DNA from 4 places in the Chryseobacterium sp. IT-36CA2 genome. Region 3 is predicted to be linked to each of the others. Evidence: riboswitches for the same ligand, from Rfam matches in the RefSeq annotation. Region 3 holds a riboswitch; each other region holds the start of a gene.
What was found. A riboswitch is a leader RNA that binds a small molecule or an ion and turns the genes downstream of it on or off. The one in region 3 is predicted to bind cobalamin.
Positions count from the first base shown of each region.

Region 1 (7,598 bases), on a different contig from region 3:
TACTTTGTTGAATGAATTTTCCAAAGCGATAACTCCCTGGATTTCATGTGCTATGATCATTGCTTCCAGAACCTGTTTCATTTTTAGCGGAGCTTTTCCTTCTGCAATATTTGTTCTTGAAAGCCAGTCTGCTGTTGCTAAAATTCCTCCCAGATTGTCTGAAGGATGTCCCCATTCAGCGGCTAACCAGGTGTCATTGAAATCCAGCCAACGAATAATTGCTCCAATGTTGAAAGCAGCCTGCACCGGATCTAACTGAAATTGCGTCCCCGGAACTTTAGCCCCGTTCGGAACTACAGTACCTTTTACGATAGGTCCTAGAAGTTTGGTACATGCAGGGTAAGTCAGTGCTTCTAATCCGCATCCGATAGTGTCTAATAAACAGTAGTGTGCTGTTTTCCAGGCTAAATCGTTTTTGATTTCATAGTTTAATACATAATCTGCAATATCTGTTAATACCTGATCTGGTTGTGGTCTTTCGTTTGAAATGTGTGATGACATCTTTATTTTTTAATTTAATTATGAATTGATTTTTTATTTTCTATTTTCGATGGATACAAAGTCTTTATTTTCAGGACCTGTATAATTGGCACTCGGGCGGATAATTTTTCCATCCTGTCTTTGTTCGATAATGTGCGCGCTCCATCCTGTGACTCTTGAGATAACAAATAATGGGGTGAACATTAAAGTAGGAACTCCCATCAGGTGGTAAGATACTGCGGAGAACCAGTCCAGATTAGGGAACATCTTCTTTTCTTCCCACATTACAGTTTCCAGTCTTTCGGCAATATTATACAGCAGCATATCTCCTGCTTCTTCGGAAAGTTCTTTGGCTACTTTTTTTATCACCACGTTTCGTGGATCCGATATGGTGTAAACAGGATGCCCAAATCCGATGATTACTTCTTTGTTAGCAATACGTTTTCTAATGTCCTCTTCTGCTTCATCAGGCGAATTGTAACGGCTTTGTATTTCAAAAGCCACTTCATTGGCTCCTCCATGTTTTGGACCTCTCAAAGCACCGATAGCTCCTGTGATGCAGGAATAAAAGTCTGATGAGGTTCCGGCAATAACACGCGCGGTGAACGTAGAAGCATTAAACTCATGTTCAGCATACAGATTAAGGGATATTTCCATTGCTTTTACCCATGAATCGGGTGCTTTTTTACCATGTAAAAGACGAAGGAAATGCCCGCCGATAGTATCATCATCCGTTTCTACGTTGATTTCTTTGCCATTATGCGTATAGTGATACCAGTATAAAAGCCCGGAACTGAATGATGCCAGTAATTTGTCTGCAATATCTCTTGCCCCAGCCACATTGTGATCGTCTTTTTCAGGCTGGATACTTCCAATTGCTGAAACCATAGAACGCATAACATCCATTGGATGCGCCGCTGCCGGAATACTTTTTAAAATATTTCTTACAGAGTGGGGAAGTCCTCTCAGGGATTTTAATTTTGCTTTATAATTTTTTAATTGAGCTTCAGTAGGCAGCTGACCATAGATAAGCAGGTAAGCTACTTCTTCGAATTGTGCTCTCTCTGCAAGATCCAAAATATCATAACCTCTGTAATGAAGATCATTTCCACTTTTTCCTACACTGCAAAGAGCGGTATTACCTGCTGTTACTCCGGAAAGAGCTACACTTTTTTTAGGTTTAAATGTTGGTTCGCTATTCGTTGACATGAGTATTTTGTTTAAAAAGGTTATCTAATTTTTGTTCATAATCGTGGTATCCAATACTTTGATAGAGTTCTTCTCTTGTCTGCATTGTATCCAGCACATTAGCTTGCGTCCCGTCTTTACGGATATGCTGGTATACATTCTGTGCTGCTTTATTGGCTGCTCTGAAGGCAGAAAGAGGGTAGAGGACGAGCCCTACGCCAGCATTTTTTAATTCTTCTACAGTGTACATTTTGATCATCCCAAATTCTGTGATATTAGCCAGTACAGGGATCCCAGTAGCATCAACAAATTTTTGATAAAAGCTTAAATCAGGCACGGCTTCGGCAAAAATGAAATCTGCACCAGCTTCTTTATAAGCAATGGCTCTTTCTAATGTTTTTTCCAGACCTTCATTCGCAAAAGCATCTGTTCTTGCTCCAATCACAAAATTTTCATCGGTGCGGGCATCTGCAGCGGCTTTAAGTCGGTCTACCATCTCTTCTTTGCTTACGATTTCTTTGCCGGGACGGTGTCCGCAGCGTTTTGCACCCACCTGATCTTCAATGTGAATGGCTGCTGCTCCTGCTTTAATTAATGATTTTATAGTTCGGGCAACATTAAAGGCAGAAGGCCCAAATCCTGTATCAATATCTACCAAAAGGGGTAGATCACAAATATTAGTAATACGCTGAACATCGATGAGTACATCATCCAGAGTAGTGATTCCTAAATCAGGAATTCCTAAAGACCCTGCAGCAACACCTCCTCCTGAAAGATAAATAGCATTAAAACCAGCCTGCTGCGCCAATAATGCATGGTTTGCATTGATGGCTCCTACAATCTGGAGGGGATTTTCTTTTTCCATGGCCTCCCGGAATTTTAAGCCGGGGGACTTCCAGTTTTCATTTTTGATCATTTTAATATGTATTGTTGAGTTGAAATTTGTTTGTTAGTGAAGAAACAGAAAATCTGTTAAGACTTAGCTTTTGAGTAAAAAAGAAAAGGAGGTAAATGAATTGAGAAAGCATACAGTCGTGCAGATGTTGAGAATTTTGAAAAATTCTGATTGTCCGGGTCTGTAAAATAAACCTGTTGTGACTCCACGAATAATTAAGATTGCTTTGGTACACCATCACTTTTTACATTGATTAAATTCAATAAAAAGTTCTCTGTAAACTTCGCGGTGCTTTATGAAAAAAGAAAAATTACGGAAAGGGGGATACGAATGAGCTAAAAAATCATGAGAAGCACCTAATGTACACTCATATTCATCTCAAAAAAATAACACAGTTTGATAAAAAAGTTATCGCACTATATCCATATCGCATCATACCTGACTGTAAGCTTCAAATCGCGAAAGCATCGTCAATACGAAATAGGCAGGTCTCCTGACTTGTAACGGTTTTTATCATCCTTCCCGTATGAAAGATATACAGTGGATATCAATGGATAAAAACTTTTTGTTTGTTACTTACAGTTGCGCGACAGTTCGTGATTTGCACACGATTCCCTTTTAATACACAGCTAAGTGTAACCAGTTTCGGTTGATAAAGAAGGTTTTAAGAACTCCTTGGTGGTAAATATAAGTATTTTATAATAACGGAAAAGATATTTTATGTAATCAATAGTTTTTTTTAATGTAATCTATTGAAAATGCGTAAGTTGTGATGTGTATTTTAGAAGAGAAAGGGATGAATTGTGTTGTTAAATTAATATAAAAGATAACCGGAAAATTAAAGATAGTTAATAAATTTACTGTTCTTCTTTCATTTTATAAATTTTATTAATCATATATAATTGATCATGGTAGACATTGTAGAATTTAAACAAAACTTGGGTTTGAGTGACATTCCGGTAGAGCTGGAAAAACTGATCTATTTCCAGAATACTGTTTCCTCGTTTGAAAACTATTCACAAGGTTTTGGTGTTTTAATCGATAGTAAGTCTGGATTGAAAAGCTGGAGTGATGACGAAAATTTTTTGAATAGCATGCTGCCTTTTGCTCAGGCCAATGGTTCCGGTTCATTCTATGCCATCTGGAATAATGGAACGGATCAGCCTTTACATAAAATGCCTGTTGTAGTTTTTGGAGATGAAGGAGGTGTTCATATTGTTGCTGAAAATATTGTACAGCTTTTACATTTACTCACTTTTGACACTGAAATTTCAGTAGATTTCGATGAGGCTTATTTTTATAAAGAGGAAGACGATTATGAAGAGAGTGAAGATTTAAACAAATACTTGACGTGGATGAAAGGAGATTATGGTTTAAATCAAATTGAAGAACCTGACTTACTGATTAAAAATGCTCAGGCTCAATATAAAGAAAGTTTTGATCAATGGTTTGGGCAATACTTTACAGATAATTAATCTTGTATTAATAGTTTCTCTGTTTAAGATTTTTATTTTTGATCAATGAAAACCATGAAAAACAAAAAAGACTTACTAAAAATAGTAAGTCTTTAAGTGAGCGCGAAAGGATTCGAACCTTTGACCGTCTGCTTAGAAGGCAGATGCTCTATCCAGCTGAGCTACGCACCCATTGAGTAGTTTTGAGAAAACTACTAAAACAGTCGGGGCGGCAGGATTCGAACCTGCGACCTCCTGGTCCCAAACCAGGCGCGATGACCGGACTACGCTACGCCCCGAGTATATAAATGAGCGGAGGGTAAGGGATTCGAACCCTTGCGACACTTTCGCGTCGACAGTTTAGCAAACTGCTCCATTAACCACTCTGGCAACCCTCCTTTTTGTTTATTTTTTAATGATCGTTGTTCCGTTATTGCGAGTGCAAATATAGAATAGATTTCTTTATTTACCAAATAAAATTCAAGAAAATTTTGTGTATTTTTGAGGTAATAAATCATCCAAAAACCAAACTGATGCGTAAGACATTATATATCATCGGATTAAGCACATTCGTTTTTTCCTGTACTTCCCAACAAAATGTAAAAAAAAATATTTACAAACCGAAAACCCCGGTAACACAGGCTAAACCGACCGTTCAACCAACAACTCCGGTGGCTCCAAAACCAAAAGTAGTATCTGATCATGGAGTAGACTTTTTTACTACTAATATAGCAGACCCTACAAAAAATGATAATACGGCAAGTTATGGTTCTATTGTATCTGCAAAACCAGCCGGATATAAAGTAGTGAAGACTTATTTCCCTGCTGTTGCCCAAAATTTCAGACAGCGTTATCTTATATTACATTATACAGCTATTCCGGACGATAAATCAATTACTGTTCTTACCCAGCAGGCGGTGAGTGCCCATTATCTTGTAAATAATACTGGAGATAATGAGATCTATCAATTGGTGGACGAAAATAAACGTGCCTACCACGCAGGAGTAAGCGCCTGGAGAAATGATAAGAATCTTAATGATAATTCTATCGGTATTGAAATTGTAAATATGGGTTATACCACAGATGCCACGGGTAAAAGAACATTTGCTCCTTTTAGTGATGATCAGGTGAAAAAAGTAGCCGCTTTGGTTAAAGATATTGTGACAAGATATCAGATTCAGGCTACCAATGTCTTGGCTCACTCAGATATTGCTCCTACAAGAAAGCAGGATCCGGGACCTATGTTCCCATGGAAAAAGCTTTATGACGAATATCAGGTTGGAATGTGGTATGATGAAACTGCTAAGCAAACGTATCTTGAACCGGCACAAGCTGACATTACTGCAAGATACAATGATGCGAGTTTTATCTTCCTTATACAGACAGGATTGCAGAAATTCGGATATGCATTAGACTTGAGCGGAAAATGGGATGATGCTACCAAGAAAACAATCGAAGCATTTCAGTACCATTTCCGTCCACAGAATTATGACGGAATTATGGATGCCGAAACATGGGCAATACTTCAAGCTTTAAATCAAAAATATCCAACAAAATAATTCAAATTAAAACGCATCGGTTAGATGCGTTTTTGCTATCTTTAAACGATCAAAAACAGTAAAATATCTGTAATGGAAAATTTCAGGAAAGAAAGTGATCTATTAGGCGAACTGAATGTGCCTTTAGATGCTTATTATGGGGTTCAGACACAAAGAGCTATCGACAATTTTAAAATTTCAGGACAGCTTTTGTCTTCATATCCGGATTTCATAAAAGGATTGGCTTTTGTAAAAAAAGCAGCAGCCAAAACCAATTATGAACTAGGACTTCTAGACGAAAATCTGTATTTTAAAATAGCAGAAGCGTGTGATGAAATTGTAGAAGGGAAATATCATGACCAGTTTCCGGTAGATATGATTCAGGGAGGAGCAGGAACTTCCATCAACATGAATGCGAATGAAGTGATCGCCAATATCGTGTTAGAGAAATTAGGAAAAAATAAAGGAGAATATGAATTCTGTTCACCTAATGATCATATCAACCTTTCACAGTCTACCAATGATGCTTATCCTACAGCGATCAAAATGGGATTGCTTCAGATGAATATCGGACTGGTTGAAAAATTAGAAAGAATTATCACTGCTTTCCGTGCAAAAGGACAGGAATTTCATGATGTGATCAAAATGGGACGTACACAGCTTCAGGATGCCGTTCCAATGACTTTGGGTCAGGAATTTGAAGCTTATGCCGCTACGTTGGAAGAAGATATTTCTAAGTTGAATAACAATGCCAACCTTTTTGTAGAAGTGAATATGGGAGCAACAGCTATCGGAACAGGATTAAATGCTCCGGTTGGGTATGCTACGCTTTGTGCTAAAAACTTAGCTCAGATTACAGGATTTCCGATTGTTTCGGCACCAGATTTAGTAGAAGCAACGCCTGATACAGGTTCTTATGTAATTTACTCTTCAGCTACAAAACGTCTTGCAGTGAAGTTATCCAAAATCTGTAACGATTTAAGATTGCTTTCATCAGGTCCAAGAGCGGGTCTTTTTGAAATCAACCTTCCACCAATGCAGCCGGGATCTTCTATCATGCCAGGGAAAGTAAATCCGGTAATTCCGGAAGTGGTCAACCAGGTTTGTTTCAAAGTGTTCGGAAATGATCTTACCGTAACTTTTGCCGCAGAAGCAGGTCAATTACAGCTGAATGTAATGGAGCCGGTACTTTCTCATGCCATCATGGAAAATATCAACTTTCTTTGCAATGCATTAGATACTCTTCGTGACAAATGTGTAGTTGGAATTACTGCCAATAAAGAAATTTGCCTGAATATGGTAAAACACAGCATCGGTATTGTAACAGCATTGAACCCTTATATCGGTTACAAACAATCTACACAGATTGCTAAAGAAGCATTGGAAACAGGAAAAAGTGTTTATAACCTTGTTCTTGAAAAAGGTATTCTTTCTCAGGAGAAACTGGACGAAATCCTTGATCCGAAAAACATGCTGAAACCGCATAACAAATAAATTCTATCAACGATGAATGATCAATGATAATTGAAATTATAAAAGTTTCTTATCATTGATCGCTCATCATTAATCACTTATAATTCGTGAGGTTTTTAATCATAATTCCTGCCCATAACGAAGAAGACAATCTCCCCTTTACCCTTGATTCTTTACAAAAACAAAGCAGTAAAGATTTTAAGGTAGTGGTAGTGAATGACGGTTCTACAGACAGAACACCTGAAGTTATCAAAAAATATACTGAAACTGATTCCCGTTTCGAAACAATCAACCTTCAGAAATCTGAACATCAGCCAGGATCTAAAGTGGTTCATGCTTTTAAAAACGGACTTCAGACTCAATCTATGGATGAATTTGATAGCATCTGTAAATTTGATGCCGATATTATCCTTCCGGAAAACTATCTGACAACAGTAGAGGCAGCATTTTATAATAATCCTAGATTTGGACTTGTAGGAGGTCTTCTGTATATAGAAAAAGACGGAAATTGGGTGTATGAAGGAAATTCTAACAAACATCATGTAAGAGGTCCTATGAAGGCTTACCGTA
Region 1 covers NZ_CATKPG010000023.1:427,339-434,936, reverse strand. Annotated here, with positions in the region: gene ACM6F9_RS18920 (bifunctional 2-methylcitrate dehydratase/aconitate hydratase) at 1-501, opposite strand, end outside; gene prpC (2-methylcitrate synthase) at 535-1,689, opposite strand; gene prpB (methylisocitrate lyase) at 1,676-2,584, opposite strand; cobalamin riboswitch at 3,029-3,222, opposite strand; gene ACM6F9_RS18905 (hypothetical protein) at 3,472-4,038, shown strand; tRNA gene ACM6F9_RS18900 (tRNA-Arg) at 4,136-4,209, opposite strand; tRNA gene ACM6F9_RS18895 (tRNA-Pro) at 4,242-4,316, opposite strand; tRNA gene ACM6F9_RS18890 (tRNA-Ser) at 4,331-4,415, opposite strand; gene ACM6F9_RS18885 (N-acetylmuramoyl-L-alanine amidase) at 4,551-5,576, shown strand; gene aspA (aspartate ammonia-lyase) at 5,649-7,049, shown strand; gene ACM6F9_RS18875 (glycosyltransferase) at 7,136-7,598, shown strand, end outside.
Region 1: it holds a riboswitch for cobalamin, as region 3 does, so the genes downstream of both, prpB (methylisocitrate lyase) here and ACM6F9_RS12180 (TonB-dependent receptor plug domain-containing protein) in region 3, are expected to answer to the same signal.

Region 2 (7,598 bases), on a different contig from region 3:
TCTGGTAATATTTTCTGGGTGGTCCTCCTGTAGATTCTTCCCATCTGTAAGAGAGAAACTCTCCATTTTTAAGTCTTGTAAGAAGAGGGTAGAGGGTCCCTTCCACTACATCCAGTTTTCCTTTTTTCAGTTCGTCAATAAGATCGGAAACATACATTTCGCGGTTATTGATGAGACTTAGAATACAGAATTCCAGAATTCCTTTTCGCATTTGCGCTTTGGTATTTTCGGTATTCATCTTTGATAAGTTTTGTTAATTAGTTATATTCTTAGAAAAATGCTCCTAGCTAGCTGAGCCTATTCTAATTTTACATTACAAAGATATGTAAATTAAATGGTATTATGCAATACAAAGTAGTGAAATTTTTAAAATAAATAGTATAAGTAGTTGTTAATCAGTGTAATAATTTTTATTAGAAATTTTATTAAAAATGAATTTTGATGAAAATGGTCTAAAAAACATTTCAATTTTATTTAAAATTTAAAGAAATTGAGATCAAAAAGTAATCATTCATTGATTATCATTCATCATTTTTTATAATAGCCCCGATAGCAGCGGTTACCCCACAGCGGGAAGGATTCAGGCAGGGAGCGAGGAGTATAAGCGTATAGCGGGAAACAGCTCCTCAGAAACGGATCTTCTCTTATTTAAAGAAGTTATCCGTATATAAAATAAATTTTGAATTTTGAGATCGGTAGTAGGATTCGTATTTTTGTTAGGAAAAAAACACCTAAATCATTTACTATTACCATGAATTTATTCAATAAGAATAAGCATTTACCGGCTTTTGTTTTACTGAGTTCTGTATGTTTCGGACAATATCAGTTTGAGGTTAAAAATGCATCGAAGAGTTATGATGCAGTTATTCAAGTGGAGAATTGCTATGATGGGCAATGCAACGGAAGAGGAACCGTAGATTTGTTTGATCATAGAAATACAAAGGTACAGACTTTTGTGTCTGACAATCTGGTGCTGAACCTGAATCAGGATGAAAAGCCAGTGCAGGGGAAAATATTCCAGTTAAAGAAAGAAAACGGTCCTGTGGTCATTGATGACTTTAATTTTGATGGAACAGAGGATATCGCAATAAGGAATGGGAATATGGGGAATTATAGTTCCTCTTCTTATGACGTATATGTTTTTAACAGCACAAAAATGGCTTTTGTGAAGAGCAAAGAGCTTACTGAGCTTGCTTCCGATTCCTTTGATATTTTTGAGGTAGATGCCAAACGGAAACGCCTCATTGCCTACGGGAAATCCGGTTGCTGTGATCTTTTTACAACAGAATATGCCGTGATTCCGAATAAAGGACTTGATAAAGTCTTTGAAAAAGAAGAAGATATGACTGTTGAAGACCTCGTAAAAGTAACCACCAAAGAAAAAATCAATAATAAATGGATTACCAAAACAAAAGTATATCCTTCAGATCAATATAACAGAAATAAGAAGTAAGATGAAAATTCAGAAAGAGATCGATTTTATCCTGGCAGTAGATGCGCTTAAAAATGTCCAGAGAAGAAATTATAATGCAGATGACTCCCGAAGAGAGAACACAGCGGAACATTCCTGGCAGATTATTATTTTGGCTCAGATTCTTTATCCGTATGCTAAAAATCGTGAAGATATTAATTTGTTAAGAGTGATAAGAATGCTTTCCATTCATGATCTGGTGGAGATCGAAGCCGGAGATACTTTCATTTTTGACGAAAAAGCAATGGTAGGAAAGTTTGAAAGAGAAAAGGCGTCTGCTCAAAAGATCTTTGGAATACTGGATGAACCTTTGCGTACAGAATTTTTTAATCTATGGCTTGAGTTTGAAGATGAGAAAACACCGGATGCTGTTTTTGCGTGTGGAATTGACAGAATAATGCCATTTATCTTAAATTCCCATACTTCAGGAAAAAGCTGGACGGAAGCAGGAGTGACAGAAAAGCAAATCCGGAATATGCTTGAAAATGCGATAAGCAGAGCATCGGATGAAATGGGAGAGGCTTTTGATGTATTGCTGAACAGAAGTCTGGAAACAGAAAAAGTGATCAAATCACTTTAATGAACATACAATAAGATTCGGGCGGCCTTTGGCCGCCCGAATCTTTATTATTTATAGTATCTGGATTGGTTTCTTGAATTCGTCAATCGCTACAAAAGTAAAATCACCTACAATGGCTTTTTCTCTTTCGTAGGAATACATTTGCTCAGTGTAGATCTCTACATTTACTTTCATACTGGTTTTTCCTACGTAGGAAACTTTCCCGATGAGCTCAACAATAGTTCCGGCAGGAATAGGTTTTTTGAAATCGATCTTATCACTGCTTACTGTTACCACTCTTTTTCTTGCGAATCGGGTAGCAGTAATAAAAGCTACTTCGTCCATCAGCTGCATAGCCGTACCACCAAAAAGGGTATCGTAATGATTGGTTGTGTTAGGGAAAACCGCTTTAAAGATACTGGTTTCGGATGCTTTAATTCTTTCTTCTGTAGTCATATATCATTATTAATTAAAGCGAAATGAGAACGATATTAAAACAACAGAACAATGACAGGAACCAAGAGAATTCCTGAAACAATCCATCAGATCAATACAACTTCAAATCGCGAAAGTTACTTGTTTAAGAAAAAGGCAGGTCTCCTGACTTGTAACATCTTTAATCTCCTTCCCATGCCTCGCACAGTGGATCTTTGATAAAGATTACAGTTACTTACAGTTGCGCGACAGTCCGTGATTTTCACACGGTTCCCTTTTAATCTGCAATGATGCAGAACCAATTTCTATGATGAATAAGCGTTAAAACTTTTCGGGGGCAAAAATAATGAATTTATTCCGGATTATGGTAAATAATCTGGCTGATTACTCTTCCTTTCTTGATGGTCCAAAGGGTAGTATACCTATTTTCTCCTGAACCATTGATCATGTAAAGGAAAATATTGTCATTATCCAGAGAGGTTACTCCAATGTTCTCAAAATCCATTGTAGGCTGGAACATATTTTTGATGGCTTCTCTTACAAAGACAGATCCTCTTCCGGGTTGCTGCACTCTGATGGATTTGATCTCGGTCATACCTTCGGGAAGGTCATTTCCAATTCCCCATGGTTTTACTTTATCAATGGTAAGAAGTTTTCCTTCTGCATCTTTTTCTTTTTTACGGTATCCTGCATTGGAAGGGTAAATATCAATGACTACTTTGCTTCTTTGAGCAGTAGGAACTTTAGGATCAGAATTATCTGTGAAAATAAGTGATTTTCCGTTTTTAGACTTGGAAGGAGTATAAGCCGGAAGCTGATCAATATAGGCAATACGTTCTTTATTGACCATTCCTTCTTTATCAAGAGTTTCATAACGTACAAAAGGTTTGTCATCATCCTGTTTTTCCGGATATTTGATCCAGATCCATTCTGTTTCTCCGGGAGCAGGTTTTACATAAACAAATACATCACCTTTACGCATACGGATCTTGTCTACAATTTTTCTGTAGTTGTCCTTATGAACACGTACATTGGCATATCCCTCTTCCGCTTTTACAACTCCGAAAGGAACTTTATTCTGGCCTTTTACAAAGACTATGGATAAAATACTGAAAGCGGATAAATAGAATGCTTTGTTTATGAAAGTCATCATGAAAATTTTTTGATCCCCAAATATATAAATTAAATGCGTTGTGCATTAAACATTGCAGATCTTTTTGGATTATTTATAGTTTATAAAATAAACTTAATTAACAAAGGATGATCATGTCGTATTAGTTTTTTATTAATACCATATAATTATGGAATGCTAGATTCTAATGTTAATTCATTTTTAGTATTGTTTCAATCAATTGACGATTTATTTAAGATATAGATTTTGTTCTATCCTTATTTTTCTTTCTTTTTTCTTTTTAAGCTTAATTTTGCACAATATAATTAACACAATACAATTCGGATGAAAATAATTAAATTACTTTTCTCAGGTATTTTACTAATCCCTGGAATTTTATTATCCCAAGTAGGGATCAAAACTCCAACGCCGCAAAAAACATTCCATGTCAATGGAGCATTGCAGGTTGTTAATGAATTAAATGTAGGTGGAGATGCAGCTACAGCCGGAAGCGCTGGGACAGAAGGCCAGATACTTACTTCCAGCGGCCCGGGAAAACCTCCTGTATGGTCTAATGGTAATAATGGGAGCACTGTTGTTGGGTATAGTGCCCTTTTAAGTGGAAAGGAGGTTACTGTATCTGCAAATAATATTCTTAAAGATTTGGATATGAGCCTTGGTACGGGGACTTTAGTGAACTGGAGATCAGGTAATACATTAGTTGTTCCGGCTGGGATGGGCGGTGACTATTTGCTTACTTATACATCTGCTCTTAAAGTTGATGGAACTATACCGTCATCCTATTTTTTTGGGACATATGTATATGTAGGGGATGATCTTCAGGGTCCTGCATCGTTTACTTCAATTGGGGCATTGGCAAGCGGAAGCTTAAATAATCATGAATTTACATTAACCTCTTCTAAAATTCTTACCTTAAAGGTTGGAGATGTAATCAAACTGAAAGGTTTACTTTATAATTACAGTGGATCATCAGCTCAAACTTTTAGGTTGGCCAGATTATCATTAGAAAAAATAAATTAATATTTCTGTTAAAGAAAAGTGTCCTCAAAATTTAATAATTCCCCTAAAAATAGTTAATCGTTTTTAGGGGAATTTATATATTATACTACAACTTTTTTATATTCTTTCCAATTCTTCTGCGTCAATCGTAGTCTTGAAGGTTCCGTAATTGACAATTACCTTATTCCGGGAGATCTTTTCGATGGTTCCTACACTGGTACTGCCGGTAATACGAACACGCTGTCCAACTTTCATCCAGACAGCACGGTCGGTTTTACGTTTTTCTTCCAGTCTTTCATTAGTTTCAGCAATTTTTTCAATCACTTCTTCCTTTTTCAGCTGCTGAGTGATTTTTCTCTTCACAACCTGCAGGCGTTTCGTTTCATCTTTATCACTGCCTAATTTTCTGAATTTCTCCTGCTCAAGAAGCTTTACAAAATCTTTTACAACATCCTTTCTGGATTTTCCTTTGGTATAGCTGTCGATGAATGCCTCAATCTTATTTCCAAACTGAAGTTTACGGTGTTCCTCTTCATACAGTTTCTGAAAATTGAATAGTTTCTGCTGAAGCTGATCATTTAGTTTCTGAAGGTTATCACGTTTATCTTCTACAGACTCTTTTCTTTCGGCAAGGTCAGATTTTAATTTTTCAACTTCATATTTCTCCTGCTGCAGTTTTACAATTGTTTTATCAAGATTAACAATATCGTGTTCCACCTTTTTCTTGGCAGAATGGATAATGAATCTTGGAATTTTATTCTTTTCCGCAACTTCAAAAGTAAATGAACTTCCTGCCTGTCCTACTTCCAGTTTATACATCGGTTCCAATGTTTCCTCATTGAAGAGCATTGCTGCATTCTGGGCATTGGGAAGCTGTTCTATCACCAGTTTAATGTTGGTATAGTGCGTTGTAATAATGGCAAAACTCTTTTTGTCATAGAAAAACTCCATGAAACTTTCTGCCAGGGCACCTCCAAGCTCAGGATCAGAACCTGTACCAAATTCATCAATCAATAAAAGTGTATTAGCATCAGCCTCACGGATGATTCCGGACATTTTCTTTAATCTTGATGAATATGTTGATAAATGGTTTTCAATGGACTGGTTATCACCAATATCAGTCATAATCTTTTCAAAGAAAAACATTTCAGACTTAGGGTGAACCGGAACAAGGATACCACTCTGAATCATCAGTTGTAATAATCCTACAGTTTTCAGGGTAATTGATTTTCCACCGGCATTCGGACCGGAAATACAGATAATCCTGTTATGATCCGTTAAGGTAAGGGTCTGTGGATGGATGATCTTGTCCTCAATTTTATTTCTTAACCATAAAAGAGGATGATAAGCATCTTTTAATCTCAGCGTGTTGTGGTGATTGATTTTCGGAAGAACACCGTTGATCAGTTCACCGAACTTCGCTTTCGCTCTTGTAAGGTCAAGGTCAAAAATATAAACCTGATATCTCCATAATTGAGGTTGAAATTCCGCCAGTTCTGCAGTAAGCTTACGGAGAACTTTATCAATTTCTTTTTTCTCTTCCTCTTCATTTTCCCGAAGTTTGAAATAATGCTTTACAACACTATCCGGCTGGATATAAGTGATGGAACCCGTTTTGGAAATTCCTAATGTTCTTCCTGCAACTCTTTTCTTAAATCCTGATTTTACAGCCAAAACCCTTTGGTCATCAATAATCGTTTCCCGAATATCATCCAAAAAGTCACTTTGTCCGTAGGTGGTAAGTGCACGGTTGAAATTTTCCTGAATTGCCTTTTTAGCAAGCTGGATTTCAGTTCTTATTCCTTTCAAAGCTGGGGAAGCTTCATTTTTTACTTCACCAAAACGGTTAAAAACCTTATCTACTTTATCAATGATCTCCTTTCTGAATTCCAATACAGAAACCTCTTCTAATAGAGTTGGAAATGTTTCCGGCATGGTAGGGAAGAATTTCTGAAGTTTTCCGATCTGTTCAGTGATGGTTTTTATTTTGATGAAAGCAGTGTTTTCCAGACGGTAGTTCTCAATCAGCATCAATTTCAGCTCACTTTCAATATCTTCATATTTATCAAACGGAATCGCATTTGAACTTTCGAAACTCGAGAGATATTCTGAAGTTTTTTTTAATGAAAGTTCCGCCTCGTCAATTTCCATCGGACGAAGTTGAAGAATTTTTTCTCTTGTTTTTGGAGAATACGCAAATGGGGAGATTTCCGCGAGTAATTGCGGAAACTCTAATTCGTCTAAATCTTCTTTATCTATATACACAGTGCAAATTTAGTGAGAATTTTGATTATTACGTATATCTGAGAGATTTACAGAACAAATAAACTTTGAATAAGGTGATTATAGAGTTAGTCAAAATGAGTAATAGAATACAATAACCTTTGCATTGATATAAATTTATGATATTCTTTTTATTACATTTGAGTTATGAAACTGGAAACCGAAAGATTGATTTTAAAAGGAATCAATGAAAGCTATACAGAAGATATTTTAAAAATCCGAAGCAATCCGGAGGTTAATAAATTTGTGCAGAGAAATTCACCGAAAAATAATTACGATGCACTCCAATTTATTCTAACCATTAAAGAAAAAACCAAAAACAATCAAACAGTTTACCTGGGAATTTCTTTAAAAGATCAGCCCAATCTTATCGGAACCATTTGTCTTTGGAATTTTTCTGAAGACCGAAAAACAGCAGAAGTGGGTTATGAATTATTGCCGGAATATCACAGACAAGGAATCATGTCTGAAGCTTTGAAAGCGGTTTTAGATTTTGGTTTTAATGAACTGCATTTAGAGGAAATTGTAGCAATCACGAATAAACTTAATGAAAACTCAAAAGGACTTCTTGTAAAACATGACTTTATTTTGCTAGAAGGAAAAGAAGATGAGGGTTTTCCAGATAATATTATTTTTAGTTTGAAAAGATTGAGTGGTGGTGTTTAGTAAGAAATCTAGCCTGTTTTTTTCTATCTTTATCGCCGATTGAAATTATATAT
Region 2 covers NZ_CATKPG010000011.1:1,031,834-1,039,431, forward strand. Annotated here, with positions in the region: gene ACM6F9_RS05465 (PadR family transcriptional regulator) at 1-238, opposite strand, end outside; gene ACM6F9_RS05470 (XAC2610-related protein) at 752-1,453, shown strand; gene ACM6F9_RS05475 (HD domain-containing protein) at 1,455-2,051, shown strand; gene ACM6F9_RS05480 (acyl-CoA thioesterase) at 2,103-2,486, opposite strand; cobalamin riboswitch at 2,603-2,783, opposite strand; gene ACM6F9_RS05485 (hypothetical protein) at 2,818-3,618, opposite strand; gene ACM6F9_RS05490 (hypothetical protein) at 3,922-4,617, shown strand; gene ACM6F9_RS05495 (endonuclease MutS2) at 4,714-6,861, opposite strand; gene ACM6F9_RS05500 (GNAT family N-acetyltransferase) at 7,027-7,545, shown strand; gene ACM6F9_RS05505 (acyltransferase family protein) at 7,597-7,598, shown strand, end outside.
Region 2: it holds a riboswitch for cobalamin, as region 3 does, so the genes downstream of both, ACM6F9_RS05480 (acyl-CoA thioesterase) here and ACM6F9_RS12180 (TonB-dependent receptor plug domain-containing protein) in region 3, are expected to answer to the same signal.

Region 3 (7,598 bases):
GTGATGAAAGTTCCTGATTTTGAACTTACCGATCAGAATGGTAAAAAGATCACCAATAAGGATATGCTGGGAAAGGTATATCTCGTAGAATTTTTCTTCAGCAAATGTCCTACAATATGCCCTGTGATGAATACCAATATGAAGGCTATTCAGAATCAGATTAATGATCCGAACTTAGGTATCATCTCCATCAGTATTGATCCGGAAAATGATACTCCTGCGGCATTGAAAGAACATGCTCAAAGAATAGGCGCAACATCTCCGAACTGGCATTTCCTGACCGGAGATCGAACCTATATTGGCGATCTTGCAGATAAATTTAATATCTATGTTGGTGACAAAGAAGATGAAGGAGAAAGCCTTAACCATAGCGGAATGATTGCTCTGGTAGATCAGGACGGAAATATCCGTTGCAGATACAATAAAGAAAATATGCCCATTCTGTATTATTCAGGATTAAATTACGATGATCCGGAAGGAAAAAATCCAAGACTAAACGGGAAATATCATCCGGACAGAGAAATTCTGATTGAGGATATTAAAAAATTATTGAAATAGAGAAGAGGGAAGCTGGAAATTATTCCAGACGATAAAGATCTGGCGATTTTTGAGATAACTGTAAAAGCAAAATAGAAGTTGAAACAATTATACATTGAAGTAGATTACTTCCATCTCCCATTTTCCATCCTAATAAAAAAACATTGTTAAACCATAAACAAAAACGTTATGAAGATTTTGAAAATAGCTGCTCTAAGTGCAGTTTTCGCGGCCCAGTTTGCACTGGCTCAGTTTAAGCAGACGCCTCTGCCATATGCTTATAATGCTTTGGAAGGAAATATTGATGCCCAAACGATGGAAATTCATTATTCAAAACATGCGGCAGCCTATGTAGCTAACCTGAATAAAGCCATTACAGGAACTCCACAGGAAAAAGAAACTTTGTTTCAGATTCTTTCCAATGTTTCAAAACTGCCCGCTGCAGTAAGAAATAATGCAGGAGGACATTACAACCACGAATTGTTCTGGACTGTTCTTACGCCTCAGAAAAATACACAGCCTTCAGCAAAATTAGCAAAAGCCATCACTGAAACTTTCGGAAGTATAGATGCTTTTAAAGAAAAAATGGCTAAAGCCGGAGCAGACCGTTTCGGATCTGGATGGGCATGGCTTTCTGTGGATAAAAACGGAAAACTATTCGTTTCTTCTACTCCTAACCAGGACAATCCTTTGATGGATGTAGTGGAAGAAAAGGGAACTCCTATCTTCGGAATTGATGTATGGGAACATGCTTATTATTTAAAATATCAGAATAAAAGAGCAGATTATTTGACCGCTATCTGGAACGTTACCAACTGGAAAGAGATCAGCAGAAGATATGACGAAGCGATAAGCAAGAAATAATCAAATGAAATTATTTTACAGCATACTTTTTACCTTTTATATGGTGCTAAGACCTTTAGTGCCTGTGGTAGAGTATGCTGTAAATTATGATTATATTGTAAAAGTTCTCTGTATTAATAAAAGCAGGCCGGAGGTTCACTGTAACGGAAAATGTTATCTGAGTAAAGAGTTGGCCAAAACCAATGATTCGGAATCTTCTCCCTTTCAGAAAATAAAAAACTCAGGACAGAAAGTCCTTGATACCTATATCCTGCCGGAGACTACAGAGATTAGCACTACTGAAAAACGAACGTTTTTCAATTTCAATTTTACTTATGAAACAGCTTATTCTTTTCTGTTTCTTACCCACATTTTCAAACCACCGGTTTTTTAAGTTAAACGATCACTATTCAGCCATAAAAGTCACAAAAGCTTAGATAAATTAAAAGCTTAAGTGTTCTTAATTATGCGTAAAACCTATCACTTAAAATAAATTAAGTGTAAGAACTTTTGTGCCTTTTGTGGTAAAAAAGCTGTTACAGCAATTCAAATTAATTCAACTTAAAAAATCAACAATGAAAATTTATAAATTTTTATCACTATTCTTTATTGCCTTTACTTTATTCTCTTTTGTAGCCTGCGAAAGCAGCCGAGATGACGAAAATCCACAGGATACTACACCCGGAAAACTTCAGATCAAATTTGAAAACGGATTTAATAACGTAGGCGATATCGTTTTGAATCAGACGGTTCAAACTTCTTCTAACGGGCAGAAACATAATTTTTCTGCTTTGAAATATGTCATCAGCAACATTTCACTGATAGACGAGAACGGAAATGAATTTAAGTACAATGAGAATAACCCAGATAAAGGGGCTTTTATTGTAGATCAGGCAGATGCGGTGGCAGGAATTATATACCTTAACCTGGATGGTGTTCCGAAAAACAATTACAAGAAAATAAAATTTGGATTAGGAATCAGCCAGAAAGCGTATTTGCTTGGACAGGATGGACAGGCTGAATTCTGGACAAAAGCCAAACAGAAAGGACTGACATGGTCATGGGCCGCCGGTTATATTTTTGTAAAACTGGAAGGAAAATATGGAAATGATACTCCTGCAAAAGAATTTATGAACCATACCGGAAACATGGGAAATGTGACAGCTAATCAACAGGCTGATTTATACCGCGAAATAACATTGAATCTTCCGACAACAGCAAGAGTGACAAGTCAGATTCGCCCTTCTGTTCATATTCTGGCAGACCTGAACCAGTTTTTGAGCGGAGATAAGGCGCTTACCCTTGCCACTGGTAATGATATGCTGATGGGTTCAAACCAGCATCTGACAGATGTTACGAATAATCTTACAAAAATGTTTAAAGTAGACCACGTTCACAATGATTAATTTTTTTGTTAAAACGATACTGATTATGCTTGTATTGGTTCTGAGCTTTGTCTCCTGTTCCGATGAGGTAATCCAGCCGTTGGAAAAAGACGAAGCCTACAATCTGCAGTTCCCTGCTTATTTTCCGGAGATGACTTTTGATAAATCGATCAATCCGGTAACTAAAAATGGAGTAGAACTTGGGAGAAAATTATTCTATGAAGGCCGACTTTCCCGAAATAATACCATCTCATGTGGTTTCTGTCATATTCAGGAAAATGCATTCACCCATCATGGTCACACAGTAAGCCATGGAGTTGATGATAGAATAGGAATCAGAAATGCGCCTCCTATCCAGAATATGGCTTTTTTGAAAAGATACATGTGGGACGGAGTGATCCATAATCTGAATGAACAGCCCATCAGCCCGATTACAGACGTGAATGAAATGGACAGCTCCATACCGGAAGCTATTTCGAAAATAAAAGATGACCAGAAGTATAAAAAACTATTCAGAGATGCTTATGGTGATGAAACCATTACCGGGGAAAGAATTCTGAAAGCATTGTCTCAGTTTATGGCTTCTTTAATTTCTGCAGATTCAAAATATGACCGATTCAAACAGGGAAAAGAACAATTGACTTCAACAGAATCTCAGGGAATGACTTTGTTTGGACAGAAATGTGCCTCCTGTCATAGCGGAGAATTGTTTACGGATGAGAGCTTCAGAAATACGGGAATGTATTACAATACGGAATTCAAAGATGCCGGACGTTACAGGGTTTCCCTTAATCAGGTTGATTGGATGAAATTCCGTGTTCCAAGTTTGCGAAACATAGAATATACAGCACCTTATATGCATGACGGAAGGTTTTACACATTAGACGCTGTGCTCAATTTCTATTCGGATCAGGTAGAAGATAATACCAATCTTGATCCTCAGCTGAAGCAGAATGGCCATACGGGAATTGCCATGAACAGCCAGGAAAAACAGTCGATTATTGCATTCTTGAAAACCCTGTCTGATAAAAGTTTTATATCCAATCCAAAATTTGCAGAATAATTTATAGAAAACATGAAGAAGATTATAGTGATACTAAGTTTGATGGTATTTAGCCTGAACCAGGCAAATGTAGTTAGAGACAGCATGTATATTGCTCAGAACAGCTTTAGCAAATTCGATTTTGATGATGATTGTGATGCCTGTGGCTGTGCGGCAGGAAACGGATCTTCTGGCTTTGAATCTTTACTGAATCCACAGTTTGTAGGAATCAAATACTTTGCCCAGCATTATAAAGCCAAAGAAAATTTATTTGTAAAAGACCTTACACAGGATCAGTATTTTAATACGTTGCAGCTTTGGGGGAAGATTCCATTGACCAAAAAACTGAGTGTTTACGCAAGTTTACCATTCCATTTCCATGAAAAGAAAACTATGCAGGGAGATATCAAAATCAATGGAATAGGGGATTTGAACCTGATGGGAATTTACCAACTGATGAGTTCTAAAGATAATTTTCACCACTTGAGCGGAGGTTTGGGAGTGAAAATACCGCTGGGGAAATTTGATGAAAAAGGAGTATCGGGTGTTAATCCTAGTTTTCAGCTGGGAACCGGAAGCTGGGATTACCAAGCTGCTTTGAATTATAAATTTCAGAAAAATAAAGTGGCCATATTGGTTAATACAGACTATACGATCAAAACTGAAAATAAGAAAAACTATCGTTTCGGAAACCAGTGGAACTATGCTGCAACAGGATTTTATCAGGTTGCAGGAAATGAAAAATCCATTTTTTCTGTAAAAACGGGAGTTCAGGGAGAAGTTTATGCTCAGAACAAACAGTTTGATGAAGCCCTTCCCAATACAGCTGGAAGTGCTTTGTACGGGAAATTGGGATTTGAAGCTTCTTATAAAAAGCTCAGTTTGGGAAGTGAGATCATGCTTCCTATGTACACGCATCTGGCGGGAGGAGATATTGAAGCCAAATCGAGATTCAGTATTTTTCTGAATATTGGAATTTAAAGGCAAACCCCTTATAAAATTAGGTTAAAGCTCCTTCGGGAGCTTTAATTGTTTATGAATCATGATTTTAATTGGGGATTAGGAATAATTATTTATCTTTGCCGAAATTTGGTGAGCCCTAAAAAGCTCTTAAAAGGGAATCCGGTGAAAATCCGGAACAGACCCGCTGCTGTAAGCTCCGCACCAAAGTTTTTGAAGAATATATCCACTGTTTTTAATGGGAAGGATTTCAAAAATGGAGTAAGTCAGAAGACCTGCCAGAAAATAATCGTTTGACGCTTTCGTGGAATAAAGCTTAGGACATCAATGATTCTGTGCAGTGACAGCTGTGCTTTGTCGTTGTATTCTTACATCCATTAGCGTCTTCATGATACTAAATGAGCTAATGGCGGCAAAACTAACTACTTCGGCAATTCAAAAAGCTGTTTTCATCATACTGGTGATCACATCCCAACTTTTGTCTTCTCAAACTAAGAAAAAAGACAGTTTACAGGAAGAGACCATTAAAGGAATCAATCTTTATAAAAAGAATTTTAAAGAAATCCTTCCTGCACAAACCTTACAGGGCGAGCAGCTGGAAAGACTGAACAGTCAATCTGTTGCAGATGCTTTACGATATTTTTCAGGAGTCCAGATCAAAGACTATGGAGGATTGGGTGGCTTGAAAACCATTAATATCCGAAGTATGGGAAGCCAGCATGTAGGTGTTTTCTATGATGGAATTCAATTGGGGAATGCTCAAAACGGATTGGTAGATTTAGGGAGATATTCTTTGGATGATCTGGAAGAAATATCATTATATAACGGTCAGAAAAGTGAAATCTTCCAGCCGGCGAAAGACTTCGGGTCTTCGGGATCTATTTATTTACAGCCTAAAACTCCGGTATTTAAAGGAAATAGAAAAACGAATCTTGTAATAAGAGCAAAAAGTGCTTCTATTGATCTTTTCAATCCGTCATTCCGATTAGAACAGAAGATTTCAGACAGGATTTCTGCCAGCTTCAGTGGAGAATTTATGCAGAGTGACGGAATTTACAGATTTCGATATGCAAAGAAATACCCAGACGGGCAGCAGGCTTATGATACCATTGCGAAGAGACAGGATTCAGACATCAAAGCAAAGCGTTTTGAAACTTCTTTAAATGGAACTTTAAATAACGGAAGCTGGAATATCAGAGGATACGGATATATTTCAGACCGCGGAATGCCGGCGCCAATTGTCAACGGGCGTTTTGGAGGAAGAGGAGCGAGACTTTCCGATGAGAATTATTTTGTACAGGCCAATCTGAGAAAGAAACTGTTCCCGAAATTTGAAACACAACTGAAAGCAAAATTCGCTTACGATTATACCCATTTCATGGATACGGTTCGCTCGCAGTCTATTATTCGCACCGATAATACCTATATTCAAAGAGAGCTTTATCTTTCCTCGTCCAATATCTATTCTATTACGCCCAATTGGGATGTCAGTCTGAGTGGGGATTTTCAGTATAATAATCTGGACGCCAATCTCGATAATTTTTCTTATCCTACCCGTTACACAACATTGGTAGCATTGGCAACAACCTATCAATGGAACAGGTTCAAAATTCTGGGAAGCCTTTTAGGAACTTTTACATTTGAAGAAGTAAGAAAAAACAAAAGACCGGGAGATGCCAGAGAGTGGACTCCTGCTGTATTTATGAGCTATCAGCCGGAGATAATCCCAGAGCTTACTCTAAGGGCTTTTTATAAAAGAATTTTCCGACTTCCAACCTTTAATGATTTGTATTATACTAATATTGGAAATACCTACCTGAAACCGGAATTCACCAATCAATACGACTTAGGATTTACCTATCAGAAGAATTACAACAACCACTTCTTTAAATCCTTTTATGCTAAAGTAGACGGCTACTACAACAAAGTTCAGGATAAAATTGTAGCTGCACCTAACGGAAGTATGTTCCGCTGGTTGATGATGAACCTTGGGATGGTTGAAATCATCGGAGCTGATGTAAATCTTCAGACTGAAATGCAGCTTGGGCAAGTAAAGCTAAGACCATTACTTTCTTATACGTACCAAAGTGCAAGAGATATGAGTGACCCGGAAGATACTTTCTACCGCAATCAGATTCCTTATACACCATGGCATAGCGGCTCATTCAGCCTGATGGCAGATTATAAAGACTGGAGTTTCAATTACAGTGCTATGTATGTGGGAGAAAGATATGACGTGAATCAGGATAATATTCAATACAATTATGTACAGCCCTGGTATACACATGATCTGTCTGTTCAGAAAAAATTCAACTGGGCGAATCATCAATTTAAAGTAAGCCTTGAGATGAATAATATTTTCAACCAATACTATGATGTGGTCATCAATTATCCGATGCCCGGAAGAAACTTTAAACTTATTCTAAACTTCACCCTATGAGAAAACTAAACTTTTATTTTTTATTTATTGTATTAGCTTTTCTTACTTCATGCCGTACAGATGATATTATCGTTCGTCAGGAAGTGGTAGAAGGATTTCCTTCAGAAAATACAGCCATAAAAGGTTTTTATATGCTGAATGAAGGAAATATGGGAAGCAATAAATGTACACTGGATTTTTTTGATTATACCAAAGGAACCTATTACCGGAATATCTACGCAGAAATTAACCCGAATGTGGTAAAAGAACTGGGAGATGTAGGAAATGATATTAAAGTCTATGGCAGCAAACTTTACATTGTTGTCAATGTTTCCAATAAAATTGAAGTGCTGGATGCCAAAACAGCTAAACGTATTACTTCTATTCCGTTGCAAAACTGCAGATATCTTGC
Region 3 covers NZ_CATKPG010000021.1:137,326-144,923, reverse strand. Annotated here, with positions in the region: gene ACM6F9_RS12210 (SCO family protein) at 1-558, shown strand, start outside; gene ACM6F9_RS12205 (superoxide dismutase) at 727-1,401, shown strand; gene ACM6F9_RS12200 (hypothetical protein) at 1,406-1,774, shown strand; gene ACM6F9_RS12195 (MbnP family protein) at 1,956-2,786, shown strand; gene ACM6F9_RS12190 (cytochrome-c peroxidase) at 2,779-3,828, shown strand; gene ACM6F9_RS12185 (transporter) at 3,841-4,788, shown strand; cobalamin riboswitch at 4,881-5,065, shown strand; gene ACM6F9_RS12180 (TonB-dependent receptor plug domain-containing protein) at 5,174-7,207, shown strand; gene ACM6F9_RS12175 (YncE family protein) at 7,204-7,598, shown strand, end outside.

Region 4 (7,598 bases), on a different contig from region 3:
TATCAATCTGAAGGTTTGTAGCATTTGGAATTCCTGTCAGCGTAATTACCGGCGTCATAGCTCCTGTGCTTGAAATCTTATAAATGTAAGAATCTGCTGTTGTTGAAGAAACTGTATAAACATTAGATTTGTATGAAATAGTACTGTTAATCTTTCCATTAGGAACAGTAATTTCAGTTTTACTATCATTAGAAGTATTGATATAAGTAATCATATTTCCAAATCCTGATGTAGCATTCTGCACAAAAACATTTCCACCTGCTTCTACAGTTTTATCAGCTCCGCCTGTCATGGTAATTTTGCTTACAAATGAATTATCAGAAACTTTATATTTCGTTACACTTGTTGCATTCGTAGAGAAATTCAGGTTGGCAACATAGATAAAGTCATTCGCAAAAGTAATTCCTCTTGGGTTATCAATCTGGTCCGTAATTACAGCTAATCTTTTGAATGTATAACGGTCTACTACAACAATTTTATTTGAGTTGTTGATGACAAGATAAGCCTTGTTTCCATTAAGACCGATAGTCTGAAGAACGTCACCCAGAATTTCTTTATTGTTGTTATATCCATACACATCGTCCTGTTTCAAGCTTAAATCTCTTGTCAGGAATGTTACTTTAGCACCCTGGCTGTTGAAATTCCCTTCATTAGCAATAAAATATCCGTTCTGATAAGTGATCGGAGAGACTTCAAATTCCTGAGAATCACTTGTACATGAAGAAATGTTAAACAATAACACTACTGCAAATAGGACAGTTAAAAGTTTAGTTATTTTCATAATTTATTCAATTTTAATTTTTAAAAATTTATTGCTGCGTATACGCTATAATTTCTTTTGGGTAAAGGATAAAAAGAAACTGTTTTATAATAAGTATCCGTAAGATTATTCACTTTAAACCCTAAGGTATATTTTTTTTCTAAAGTTGCAGAAACACCCATATTTAAAAGAAAATAAGGATCTATAGCATCTGATCTCTTTTCATCACTTGTGGTATAGGTAATACCATTCAGGAGTGCCTGAGCAAAAAACTTAAAGAAACCATATTCATAATCTACATTTACATTTCCTCTGTGCATAGGAACGTAAGGTCTTTGCATCTTTGTTTCTTTGTCAATAGATTTTGCATAATAGTATCCTGCATTCGCGCGGATTTTATGATTGCCCAGCTGTTTGCTGAAAGACAGTTGAGATTCCAGTCCGTAAGATTCAGATTTATTGACATTGAATGCCTGCCAGTAGCCCAAAGCAGTTGGAAGCCATACAATAAGATCGGTCACATTCATATAATAAGGAGACAAAGTAAGTCTGAAATCCCCTACTTTGAATTCATTTGTCATATCTACCTGAGTAGAAGTTTCCGGTCTTAAATCTTTATTTCCTCCCGGTTCATAATAAATATCATTGAAGGACGGATATCTGAAGTTTTTTGACACATTCACACTTACATCATACCATTTTGCAGCACTCCATTTTCCGGAGAATGAATACATCAACGGTGAGTTTACATCTTCCACAAAATCTTTCTTGAATCCACCTTCAAAACGAAGGTCTTTCGTCGCAAAATACCTCAACAATCCTGATATTGAGCCCACATTTCTGCTGACACTGGCTATTCCGCTTTGGTATCCTTCTCCTTTATTGATCTGAAATTCTCCGATAATATTAAAATTCCATTTTGAATTCAGGAAATAATTGAAATCATTTTTAAAAATATAATTCTTCCCTGTTCCGCCACTGGATTTAGGCAGATTTAATGAACCGAAATACTGAAAATTCTCCTCTGTATAAGCCGCTTTAAGGGAATTGCTGAACTTTGCTTTGTTCCAGTCCCAGGAAAGAAGACTTCTTACACTTTGCGTTTTATATTTCGTTTTTGTTCCCGTTTCCTCATACACAGGATAATGCTGTGAAGAATCAAAAAACTGGCTCTGCCACGAAATTTTATGATCATTCGTTATTTTATAGGATGCTCCTACATTGAATGTTGTATTGTAATAATTTCCGTTTCTGTTGATGTAATTCAGATCACTTACCTTATAATTATTTTCACTTACAGAATAATTTCCGGAAGCTTTAAAACTGAACTTATCATTGCTGTAAGAACCTTTTATAAAATTATTATAGGTATTAAAAGAAGCGACTTCTGAAAATAAGGAACCATGGAACCCTTTATTAAAATCAAGGGTATTATTCAGGTGGATACTTCCTCCGATAGCACCACTTCCGTATATTACACTTCCTCCGCCGGCTTTTATTCCGATCTGATCGTAGCCAAACAAAGCAATATTATTGATATCTCCCTGTCCCAAAAAGTTGGAATTGATATTAATTCCGTTCCATACAAAAGCGGTCTGCTGTGCGGTAGTTCCTCTGAAAGATGGTGAAGAAACAGCACCACGGCCATTTTCTTTGATAAAAACCTGCGACTGAAATCTCAGGAGTTCGGAAAGGTTACTGGAGTTTTTCTCAGCATCTTCTGCCGAAATTGTTTTTACAGGATGAAAAAGCTTCACCCTATTCATCTGGTTGTCGAAGACATAAATAGTATCTATGGCTTTCTCTTGTCCAAAAAGAAAACAGCCATATGATGAAAAAAGCAGTACTAAAGATCTTTTTATATCCATACTTTTTTACTTTTCCTCCGAAAGCAATATGTTTTTTAATTATAATTCTGGCAGGTCTCCTGACTTTCGCATTCTGCTCCTTCCCGTTTTAAGACAGTGGCTTTTTGCAGAAACTTTTGTTGCGATTTACAGTTGCGGGGACAGTCCGGGAGTTACACCCGATTCCCTTTTCATTCCAAAATACTGGAAACCAAAATTTTTGCAAAGATAGTTTTTTATATGTATTCGCCAAAAAACCACCCTACGCTTAAAAAAACCTATCTTTTTAATTCAGTAAATAAAAAAGAACAGCCGCTTTCAATATTGAAAACGGCCATTCATCCCACTACTTTACTATTTATATATGTTATTTTTTTATAAACTTATAGCTTTCCTGTTTTCCTTCCTTCAAAGAATATCTAAGAATATAGTCTCCTTTTGACAAGGATGAAACATCAATCTGCCCTTCAACAGTATTGAATGTTTTCACCCTTTGTCCAACCAAATTATAAATTTCAGCTTTCTCTATTCTTCCTTTTCCTTTAAAATAAAGCATATCAGCTGTCGGATTAGGATAAATACCTATGCTGTTTTTCTCTTTTACAGTATCGTTCACTGATAAAAACGCTGTAATATCCAGATAGAAAGCGATCATCTGCCCTGAAGCATTCGTCCCTGTTCCGGCAATTTTCTTTCCGTCCTGTGAAATGGCCAAAGGAAGTCCCATCGTTACTCCATTGGTTGCAATTCCTAAGGATACGGCATAATCATTCAGATTGATCCTTCCGGTAGATGAAGTCCAGATAAAGCCTTCTCCCGACATAGGAGGTGCTCCAAATGCTCTGTAAAATCCAATTACCACTTTCCCATCAGCCGAAATCCCTGTTGCCCCTCCTTTGAAACTGAATGAGGCATTAGGATGTGTTATATAAGTAAGTCCGCTTACAGCATTCCATACATAGGGATTAGGGTTTGCTGACCCTATAATGGTATTCCCGTCTGCAGAAATTCCACCTGCTTCGCCTACATTATTTCCGTTATTATCAGTAATAAAGCTTTCTACCCCATCCTGCCATTTTGCACCGCTTCTGGTACCTGTTGGTTCATCCTGCCACCCAACAATCACCGTTCCCGCTGCATTGATGGCATTGGCTCTTGAGCTGCGTCCAGGAACCATACTTCCCAAATCTACCATTCCGTTTGCCTCATCCCATTTTACAGCGTGTGCATTTGCTGCGGTAAGAAAACCCAGACCTACAATGGTATTTCCGTTTGTAGTCATTCCCCAGGTAGAGCTTACACTTCCGTCCCATCCGGTGGGAACAAGCCCTCCTCTGTTTACCCAGGTAGAACTCGCTACATCATAAGTTGATATTTCATTGAATCCCGTGGCCGCATTGGTAATGGAAGACGAGATTTTAGTTCCGTCATTGGAAACAATAGTTCTTCCCGCAGCCGGATATCCGTTTGATATTGAACCTATCTGTACAAGTCCCCCGGCAGTATCCCATTTGTAGACTCCTCCGGCACTTGTATGCATACTTACCACTCCATTATCCGAAACTGCTCCTACATTATAATTTCCTAAACCTATTACAGTAAGCTGAGCTTCCGCAATACTAAAATTCAGGAAAAAACAAGCGGTCAATATTTTCATTGACATTCTGTAAAAATTTTTCATATTTTATTATATTTAGGCTTTCGAATTGGTGAAAACAATATTAATACAATATTCACCCTTCTAAAAGAAATAGACTTTCATAATTCGTGAATTTCAAAAGAATTTAATTTTTAAAACACTAATAAACAACAACATAAGAATAAACTTTTTGAATATGGATTTTACCGGAATTATTCAAAAAAACACAAAAAACAAATTATTTACTCATCAATTATTTCACAACAACAGAAGAATCCTACTGTTTGTTTTCATTTTCAGCTCTCTTTTTATCAGTGGACAGTCTGGTCCGGACTTTACTATTTTAGTCGATAAGGCTTTTCTTAAACTCTATCAGAACTCAGATGAATGTATAAGTTATACTCAGGGAATTCTCGTGAGTGATCAGAATACGGAACATAAAATTGTTCTCCAAAACATTATTTCACAAGCATATGCTATGAAGGGCGATTATGTACAATCAGTGAACATTTTTGCTCAAAATGAAGATACTGATCAAAAAAACGGACTTTCTTATTTCATGCAGATTTTCAGTGGTTATAATCTTGCGGATCAATATCAAAATCTGGGTTTATACAATCAGTCAAAAAGGATTATCAGTCATCTTTTATCTGATCAGAAACTTCTTAAAAGCACTGATCCGGCTCTGAGAATCACCACGGCAAAGTTGTACCAGCTTCAGGCATTAAACTCAGGAATCAACAGGGACTATCCTATGGCTTTACAAAATCTGGATAAAAGCAATCAATACCTCAGCGATCATAATGAAGAGAACAAAATTTTAAAAATAGAAAACAAAATTTTCCAGGCTTCTTATCTGCTGAAACAAAATAAACTAACGGAATATAAAACACTTATAGACAGTATTATTTCAGATCTTGAACATCAGAAAAGCAAACCCTTTCTGCTAGGATTGGCTTACGAAAATCTTTCCCAATATTATTTTCTGAAACAGGATTATACAACAGCCATTGAAAAGCTGGAAACCAGACTTGCATTAATTGAAAACCTGCCTTTTAACAATTTAAAAATTAAAATTTACGAGTCACTTTCCCACAACTATTACGCGATTCATAATGATACAAAATACCATCAGTATAATAAACTTTACAATGATTTAAAGGCAAAAACGGATTCAAGTTCCAAAGAAGGAATACGATATCTTATAAAACTTGTTGAAAGCAACCAGAATAAGAATATAGAATTTCAAAAACATATACTTCTAAGATCTTCTTCGTCTTTAATATTCGTTTTATCATTCATTATTATTGCCTTGTTTACTTATTTTTTATTCATTAAAAGCAAAAATAAAGACTTAAAAAAACAGTTTGATTTCTTTAAAAAGCAAATCATCCAGAAACCTCAACCGGTTATCCTAAACAAAACGCCTGCAGTAGCAAAAGATTCCGGATCTGCGAAAATTTCAAAGGAAAAAGAGGATGAAATTCTCCAAAAGCTTGAGGAATTTGAAAAATCTGACGGATACTTAAATAAAAATATGTCTTTATCTCTGCTTTCTTCTCAAATGGAAATCAATACAAGATACCTTTCGGAAGTCATCAACAATAAGGAGAAAAATTTTAACGGAGATATTAATAAACTCAGGATTAATCATATTGTACAGCTCTTAAGAAATGATGCAGCTTTTCTTAATTATAAGGTAAGCTATCTTGCGGAATATTCAGGATTTTCGTCACACAGTGCTTTTACCACCGTTTTCAAATCTGTTACCGGAATGTCTCCCAATGTTTATATTCAGGAAATCAGTAAAACCAAAGCTATATGAAACCGTTTTTTAAAATAACCCTCTTATTCCTGTTTTGTTGTATTACTTTCACGAAAGCACAAAAGGTGCCAGACAGCGTCTTAATAAAAAAGGCTAAACTTGAAATTTATGATAACCCTGATAACACCATTAAAATTGGAGAACAGTTATTAAAGAAATCTCCTGATATCAAGACCTCTATTAGTCTCTACATGCTTCTTTCAACGGCCAATATTGCTAAAAGAAATTTTGATAGATCTTTAAAATATATTTTAAAAGCAAAAGAACTTTCTCAGAAAACCAATGACCCAAAAAGTCAGGCAGGAGTTCTTATCTCAGTCGCTATTCAGTATCAGCAAATGGAACTTTTCAGCAAATGCCTTGAAACGCTGAATGAAGCAGATCAGTATATCGAAAAAATTCCGGAAAAGAACCCTGAAAAATATATTGAAACTGCCGCCAGCTACGCGATAAAGGGAATGGTATATAAAAGCCAGTCGAATCCGGAAATTGCTTTGGAAAAGTTACTGATCTCGATACAGAATTATGATAAAGTTCCCGTGAAGAAAACCACCTATTCCAATATGAGTGTGGTGTACTACAATATCGGTTACTGTTATCTTAATCTCAATCAAATAGATAAAGCACAGGAGGCATTTTTGCAAGCTATCAACTATGCCCGAAAGAATTATGCTAAAAGCCTGGAAGCATTTGCATTAAAAGGAATTTCTGAAATACACAAACAAAGACATGAAAATCAATCTGCTATTAATCTTTTATTAAAAGCTGAAATCCTTTGTAAAAACACAGGAGATATCATCCTGAATGAAGGGCTTTACAAGGAATTAGCCGAAAATTATCTTGCGATGGGACAGCAGAATCTCTATCAGCAGTATAATAAAAAATCCTTAGAAATGCGCTTTAAAAGAAAGCAGAATGAATTGAAATCTATTAATCAGGTAATCGACAATCACAATAAGGAAACTTCTTTAAAAAGTGAAAAACTGAAGTCTTATTATCGTTACATTAAAATAGGTGCAGTACTGCTGGGAGGTGTTTTGATCATTATTCTTTTATATTTTATTGTCAAAATAAGAAAACAGAATAAAAAGTTTCATAAAGAGATTCAGCAAATGATAAGAAACTCATAAGCGATAAAAACAAAAAACATTCCGGGATGGAATGTTTTTTATATTGTAGTAATTTAAACTTATCAAAAAAATGTTAGTTGAACCATTAAGGATAATTTAAGAAATAAAGTATAGTTAAGATAAATCGTTCTGATTTTTAAGCTTAAAGCGGAGTCTATCTTAATACTCTTAACACCTTAATACAATCTTAATGGTTCCAAAAATTTTTAAACAGAGGTTTGTTCTATAATCTTTAATTATCTGCCAATAACTTCCGTAATCGGGTTTCCTACATTTCCGCTTGGGAACTGAATTTTCAATAAAGAAGATACCGTAGGCGCAATATCTGTCATATGGTATTCTTTGTTACTTTCTCCCTGCTTCACACCCCATCCCATAAAGATTAATGGAATATGAG
Region 4 covers NZ_CATKPG010000011.1:866,060-873,657, reverse strand. Annotated here, with positions in the region: gene ACM6F9_RS04785 (YncE family protein) at 1-781, opposite strand, end outside; gene ACM6F9_RS04780 (TonB-dependent receptor plug domain-containing protein) at 802-2,628, opposite strand; cobalamin riboswitch at 2,660-2,838, opposite strand; gene ACM6F9_RS04775 (T9SS type A sorting domain-containing protein) at 2,975-4,288, opposite strand; gene ACM6F9_RS04770 (helix-turn-helix domain-containing protein) at 4,443-6,071, shown strand; gene ACM6F9_RS04765 (tetratricopeptide repeat protein) at 6,068-7,201, shown strand; gene pafA (alkaline phosphatase PafA) at 7,438-7,598, opposite strand, start outside.
Region 4: it holds a riboswitch for cobalamin, as region 3 does, so the genes downstream of both, ACM6F9_RS04780 (TonB-dependent receptor plug domain-containing protein) here and ACM6F9_RS12180 (TonB-dependent receptor plug domain-containing protein) in region 3, are expected to answer to the same signal.